Regions from separate parts of the Neobacillus sp. BF23-41 genome, predicted to be linked through region 2. Evidence: predicted binding sites of a transcription regulator. Region 2 holds the regulator's gene; each other region holds the start of a gene.

The links. The regulator Rex, encoded in region 2, represses fermentation and respiration genes when NADH is low (regulators of the CRP and FNR family bind a similar motif). The targets are predictions, from matches to a motif close to TTGTGAAATATTTCACAA.
Region 1: AB7942_RS25110 (L-lactate dehydrogenase) is a predicted target of Rex. The motif match lies at 1,440-1,457, and genes of this name have one in related genera.
Region 3: AB7942_RS21105 (TIGR04190 family B12-binding domain/radical SAM domain protein) is a predicted target of Rex. The motif match lies at 1,350-1,367, and genes of this name have one in related genera.

Annotation. Positions count from the first base shown of each region.
Region 1 covers NZ_JBGBPR010000025.1:59,680-61,957, forward strand. Annotated here, with positions in the region: gene AB7942_RS25105 (BglG family transcription antiterminator) at 1-1,058, opposite strand, end outside; gene AB7942_RS25110 (L-lactate dehydrogenase) at 1,533-2,278, shown strand, end outside.
Region 2 covers NZ_JBGBPR010000017.1:4,829-7,106, forward strand. Annotated here, with positions in the region: gene AB7942_RS21545 (ABC transporter ATP-binding protein) at 1-300, opposite strand, end outside; gene moaC (cyclic pyranopterin monophosphate synthase MoaC) at 478-975, shown strand; gene AB7942_RS21555 (redox-sensing transcriptional repressor Rex) at 1,012-1,668, shown strand; gene ystJ (NADP-dependent malic enzyme) at 1,827-2,278, shown strand, end outside.
Region 3 covers NZ_JBGBPR010000016.1:15,029-17,306, reverse strand. Annotated here, with positions in the region: gene AB7942_RS21105 (TIGR04190 family B12-binding domain/radical SAM domain protein) at 1-1,266, opposite strand, end outside; gene ybaK (Cys-tRNA(Pro) deacylase) at 1,572-2,048, shown strand; gene AB7942_RS21095 (PRK06851 family protein) at 2,149-2,278, shown strand, end outside.

The DNA of each region.
Region 1 (2,278 bases), on a different contig from region 2:
ATATAGGGATACATTTTTTTAATATTCGATAGAAGCGGATTGCTAATCGGAAAACCATATTTGATGCGATTGATGACCGAATGCAAATGAACGGCAAGGCCATCGATTAAAATCGGATCCGCTTCATAATGAATGAAAGTCAACTTTTCCATCTTGCGAACGAAAGCAAGAACAAACGCAGCTGCCTCTTCATCCACTGTTAAATCTTGGTGGTGTTCCTCTCCGACACGCTTGCTGCTAATCAGGTGCCAAGTGAAATAAACCTGCTCCACGTCCGGAAAGGTTAACCGAAAGGCCGATTCCAATTTATCAAAAAACCAGCTGGAAAATTGATATTCTTTCCGTTCAAACGCCATCACCTTTTCGGACTCTTGGACAAATACAGGCGACCGCTGCCGGGTCCGCTTCACCATAATCAGTGCATGAACAAGCAAGCTCTCTAACGCATCATCTGAAAATGCAATCGAAAATCGCCCCTGCATATCCTTAAGGGCATTCCTTACAGTCGAAATCTCATAGGGTAAAAATAAATCCAACACGACATTTTTTTCGTGTAAAAACAGCTCAGACAAGTGCGCCAAAGCATTACGTTTCTTCAATTCTGATCCTTGAATCACATTTCCCACCCGCGGCTTCGAAATGAGTTCCAGCTCAAACCTCTCGAGCCAATTCGTAATCGTCTCGATATCTTTTTTTATCGCCGCTTTAGGAGCATAGTATCGATCGGCAAAATGCTGTAAGGTGATTGCCTTATCACTTGTTAACAGCTGATAGGCCATTTCAAACAGCCGCTCTTCATTACTCTTAGGTTCGCTCGAAAGAAGACTGCGCAAAATTTGCGACCGAGCACTTTCATCACTTTCAATCGCAATCCCAAGGCCCGGCTTCCGGATGAGGCTGGCGCTAGGATAATCGAGGAGAAACTCCTCCAATCGATCTAAATCGTTCCGGACCGTTTTTTCCGCACAATCAAGCTCTTCCGACAAATCCTTAATATGCAATACTCCTTCTTCATGAACAAGCAATATTCGTAGCAATTCTTTTTGTCTATTATTCATCCGTGCACCCGCTCTAAAAACAATATAGGTAAGTGTATCTTTATTTTGTCCGCTAATCAATTAAAACAATGCGAATGATGAACCTGGATCCCAAACAAACGTAAATGCCTTCCTATCCTAAGGCACCTTTATGATTTTTTTGAAAAATAACCGTCCTCATACTTACTTACGCTTTTTTTTGAAAAATAACCGTCCTCATACTTACTTACGCTTTTTTCGAAAAATAAACGTCACCATACTTAATCACGCTTTTTTTCGAAAAATAATCGTCCTCATACTTAATCATGCTTTTTTTCAAAAAATAACCATCCCCACACTTAATCACGCTTTTTCAAAAATGTAAAGGCTTCCATAAAAAGAGTCATATTTGTGTCACAACTATTGTGAAATTATTCACAAACTAGTGATATACTAACACCGTTAACTTATTAATTACTAGCGAATGATGACATTTATATATAGGAGCTGATCATAATGGAGAACAGAAATAAAAAAGTCAATCGAGTGGTCTTAATTGGAACAGGTGCTGTCGGCTGCAGTTATGCATATTCAATGATTAATCAAGGAGTGGCGGAAGAGTTAGTTCTCATTGATGTCAATGAGGCAAAATCAGAAGGGGAAGCGATGGACCTGAATCACGGGATTCCGTTTGCTCCGTCACCTATCAACGTATGGAGCGGGTCTTATCAAGATTGTGAAAGTGCAGACTTAGTCGTCATTACTGCGGGATTGGCTCAAAAGCCTGGTGAAACCCGATTAGAATTAGTGGAAAAGAACACGAAAATATTTAAACAAATCGTAAAAAACATTATGGCCAGTGGCTTTGACGGAATCTTCCTAGTTGCAACAAACCCTGTTGATATTCTAACCTATGTGACCTGGAAGGAGTCTGGGCTGCCAAAAGATCGGGTGATTGGTTCCGGTACCGTATTAGATTCAGCGCGTCTCCGCTTTGCGCTTGGTCAGCATTTCAATATGGACACACGAAATGTTCATGCCTATATCATTGGCGAACACGGGGATACAGAACTTCCCGTCTGGAGCCGTGCCTCTGTTGGTGTGGAAAGACTAGAAGAACTCCCAGCTGGAAAACTAAACAATGAATGCTTAGAAAATATTTTCGTTAATGTCCGTGATGCGGCTTATCATATCATCGAACGAAAAGGTGCAACGTACTATGGAATCGGCATGTCCCTCGTTCGAATTACGAAGGCAATTTT
Region 2 (2,278 bases):
TTGTTTTTCCATTAATCGCAGCGGTTCAAAAACCGTCAGCATTTCATCCCATATGGATAATGATGATTCTAACCCAGTATTTTGAGCTAAATAGCCAATCGTCACCTCTTTTGGCTTGATGATTTCTCCGCCATCATGTGACAAGTGTCCGGCTATAATCTTCAATAATGTCGATTTTCCCGCCCCATTGCGTCCAACAAGGGCAACACGGTCCCGAGTTTGTAATTCGAGCTTAATATTCGATAAAATAAGGTCAGCACCATAATATTTTTGTAATTGATTAACCTGTAGCAAAATCATTCTCATTCACCTCTATTACATAGGATAAGTGTACCTTATTCCCGGTATGTCGGCAATAAACTGCTCGCCATATTAGCGGAGTGAAGTCTTAAACCGACATAAAATGTAATATATAGTTCAAAGTTTCACACACATATAAGGAAAAATAGTGTATGATTTGATGGGAGGATTTTTTATATGGCAGAATTTACGCATTTTAATGAAGAAGGCAGAGCAAAAATGGTCGACGTCAGTGATAAGCCGGAAACGGCACGTACGGCGCTTGCTCATTCCAGCATTACCGTTAGTAAAGAAATTTATGATAAAATAACTAATAATGAGATGAAGAAGGGCGATGTCTTAGCAGTGGCCCAGATAGCAGCTGTCATGGCAGCAAAGAAGACATGGGATTTGATTCCAATGTGCCATCCGATTCCATTAACAGGTGTTAATATTTCTTTCTCTTGGGAACAGGATAAGGATGAGAACTATCAATTATATATTGCTGCAGCCGTTAAAACGAAGGGGAACACAGGCGTAGAAATGGAAGCGTTAACAGCCGCATCCGCATGTGCCTTAACGGTTTATGATATGTGTAAAGCCGTTGATAAAGGTATGGTAATTGGACCGACGTATCTTGTCGAAAAAACAGGCGGTAAAAACGGTGATTTTAAAAGAGATGAAAGAGTTAAATAAATTTTTAACTAAACCATTCATGGGGTGTGGGAGATTATGAGTAATGAAACAACGAAAATACCACAGGCGACAGCAAAACGGCTGCCCCTCTATTATCGATTTCTAAAAAACCTGCAAAGTTCAGGCAAGCAAAGGGTCTCTTCAGCGGAATTGAGTGAAGCAGTAAAGGTAGACTCAGCAACGATTCGCCGCGACTTTTCCTATTTCGGTGCGTTAGGAAAAAAGGGCTATGGGTATAATGTTAATTACTTAATATCCTTCTTCCGAAAGACCTTAGATCAGGATGAATTAACTAAGGTTGCCTTAATAGGAGTCGGAAATCTTGGGACTGCCTTTTTAAACTATAACTTTTTAAAAAATAATAACACAAAAATAGAATGCGCCTTCGATGTGGATCCCGACAAAATGGGAACTATGATTCGCGAGGTACCCGTTCATCCTATGGATGATTTAGAGAAGGTGTTATCAGAAACTAATATTTCAGTGGCGATATTAACGGTTCCGGCTCCTGCCGCTCAAATGATAACCGATCGACTGGTCCAAGCGAATGTAAAAGGGATCTTAAATTTCACTCCAGCGAGGTTAAATGTTCCACCATTAATAAGGGTCCATCATATTGACTTGGCTGTGGAGCTTCAATCGCTAGTCTACTTTTTAAAGCATTATCCAACGGTCGAAATAGATGAAGAATAATTAGTTAAAAAGGCTTTCCACAAAATTTGTGGAAGGCCTTTTGTATATTAAATCCCTGCTTTTTTTAATTACATAATCTATAAAAATACTTTCTTATGCACTAAGATGTAGGTAGATAAAATGCAAGCGGTTACTAGCCGGGAAGTGGGGGAAATTCAATGTCAATTTTACGGGATGAAGCGTTAAAAATGCACAAGGAACACCAAGGCAAGGTTGGGATTTATTCTAAGGTGGCAGTACATAATGCAAAAGATTTAAGCCTTGCCTATTCACCCGGTGTGGCAGAGCCATGTTTGGTCATTTATGCAGACGAAAATAAAGTCTATGATTATACCTCGAAGGGCAATCTTGTCGCAGTTGTATCCAATGGGACAGCGGTCCTGGGGCTTGGAAACATTGGACCAAAAGCTGCGATGCCTGTGATGGAAGGAAAGGCCGTGTTATTCAAATCGTTCGCAGATGTTGATGCCTTTCCCATTTGCTTGGCCACCACTGACACAGACCAGATCGTAGAAACCGTCAAGCTGCTAGAACCAACATTTGGCGGAGTGAACTTGGAGGATATTGCTGCGCCGCAATGCTTTGAAATTGAAGACCGCCTCCGCCAAGC
Region 3 (2,278 bases), on a different contig from region 2:
AGGATCTAGGAACGGTGCAAGTGGTGCGACGAAGTAGAATATCCGTTTGTCTTGATTGCAGGCAAGATGGATTTTTTCACAGAAATCAATGTTTTCTAACACGCTGTCATAGGTCTGTCCTGGAATCCCAACCATGAAGAATAAATCAATTTTTTTACAGCCATGCTTTAAGGCAAAATTAAGCGTATCGATTACTTTAGGGTTCGTACAGTTGAATTTCCCGTTGTAGCGTCTGATTTTTTCATCGTGTGTTTCCAGGGTAATTTCAATACAATATTTCGGAACGCTATCATTCATCTGTTGAAAGAACCCTTCGTCTGCATACTGGAATAACTCAAAGACGACCTCATTTTTAAGATGAAGTTCCTTCAGCCGGCTAAAAAATTCCTTCACGTATTCACGTCCGCCCTGGCGCAGGTCATGAAGGATAAAAATCGGTGACCGGCTAAAGCGTGAAATGAATTTAATGTCCTCAACTAGTTTTTCGGGCGACCGTAAGGCAAGGGAGCTTCGGTTACAGTTTTGATCATAGGCATCCTTAGAACCGCCGCAGATGAGACAGTTTTGTGAACAGCCTCTCGCTGTCAGTAAAGCGGTATTTGGATATTGCAGCCAGCCATTGTACGGAAGCGGGTCAAGGAAATTCCGATATTTAAATACAGAACGGATCGCATAACGATATCCTGGAACGTCAAGGTCATCCAAATCCTTTGGTACATAAGTAAGCGGATTGCAGCCAATGCCGCTCCCCTTTTTCCAAGTTAAATTGGGAATGTCCGCATAGTGGGTATTCCCTTGTTCAATTTTATTCATCAATAACAGCATCAGCTTTTCGGTTGAATCGCCGCGCATAACAAAGTCTATGCAAGGATATTCAATTAACTCCCTATGATAATAAGTGGCAGAAAGTCCGCCAAAAATCACTGGAATATCTGGATGAAGCTTTTTTACAATTTTCGCCAGCTCGATACTGCCGTGTGCATGCGGAAGCCAATGGAGATCAATGCCGAAAGCCTTGGTGTTAATATTCCTTAACTTTGCTTCCACATCAAACTTATTACTCATCAGCATCCGATTGGCGATATTAATGATCTTGACCCGAAGACCGTATCTTTCAAGGTATTCTGCAATACTAGTGATTCCGATGGGGTACATTTCAAAAACAGGTGATGATGGCACAACATCACTGATGGGGCCGGCTAGCAGGGAGTTTTTTCGAAAGTCATAAACACTTGGTGCATGCAAAAGCACTAAATCGTATTTCATTGATTCCACCTCAAGTAGATTAGTTTGGAAGAGCAACTTCTTTCTCTATGTATGATTAAATGTAACTTATTTCAATATAATATTTGTGAGGAATTTCACATAAGCAATTTCTGAATTGCGATAATGAAGATATTATCTATTTTGGGAATGTATGTAATTTAATCTTGTTAATTTTAGTGTACTATAATAATGGTTTAATAGAGTGACAAACGGGTGACAGAATTTGGGTGATTTTGTGTAATTTTTGCTGTTCCAGTATGCTGATACTGGATAGTAGTCTTTAAAGTCAGGGAGGAGTTTGTAAAGTGGCACAGGGTAAGACCAATGCAATGCGTATTCTTGACGCAAAAAAGGTTAGCTATGAGATGCTGACCTACGATAATAAAGATGGGAAAATTGACGGTTTTTCTGTTGCGGAGAAAATTGGCCGGGAGCCAAAGGAAGTCTATAAAACGCTTGTTGCAATGGGCGCGAGCAGGAATATATTTGTTTTCGTCATTCCCGTGGCAGAGGAATTGGATTTGAAAAAGGCAGCCAAAGCAGCCGGTGAAAAGAATATTGAAATGCTTCCGGTGAAGGATATTCAGAAATGGACTGGATATATCCGCGGCGGCTGCTCGCCGATTGGCATGAAAAAAGAATATAAGACGTTTATTGATGTAAGCTGCAGGTCGATCGATTCGATCATTGTTAGTGGTGGGAAAATTGGGGTTCAAATCGTATTAGAACCTGTTCTATTGCAAGAGGTCACAAAAGCTGACATTGTCCCCATCATTAAGTAAGATTTTTTCCCTAGGCACTCACCTATAAATAACAATCGCATAAGATAGGGTGAAATTGACTTTATCTTACGATTGTCACTATAAAAGGGAGTGTTGATGAGTGGCAGGGAAAATTAAAAATTACTTTGCAGGCGGGAATACAGCAAGAGGCTTTCATAATTTATATGACTCCAATCTTCAAGGTCTCGACCGGTTATTTATTTTAAAAGGCGGTCCAGGAACAGGTAAAT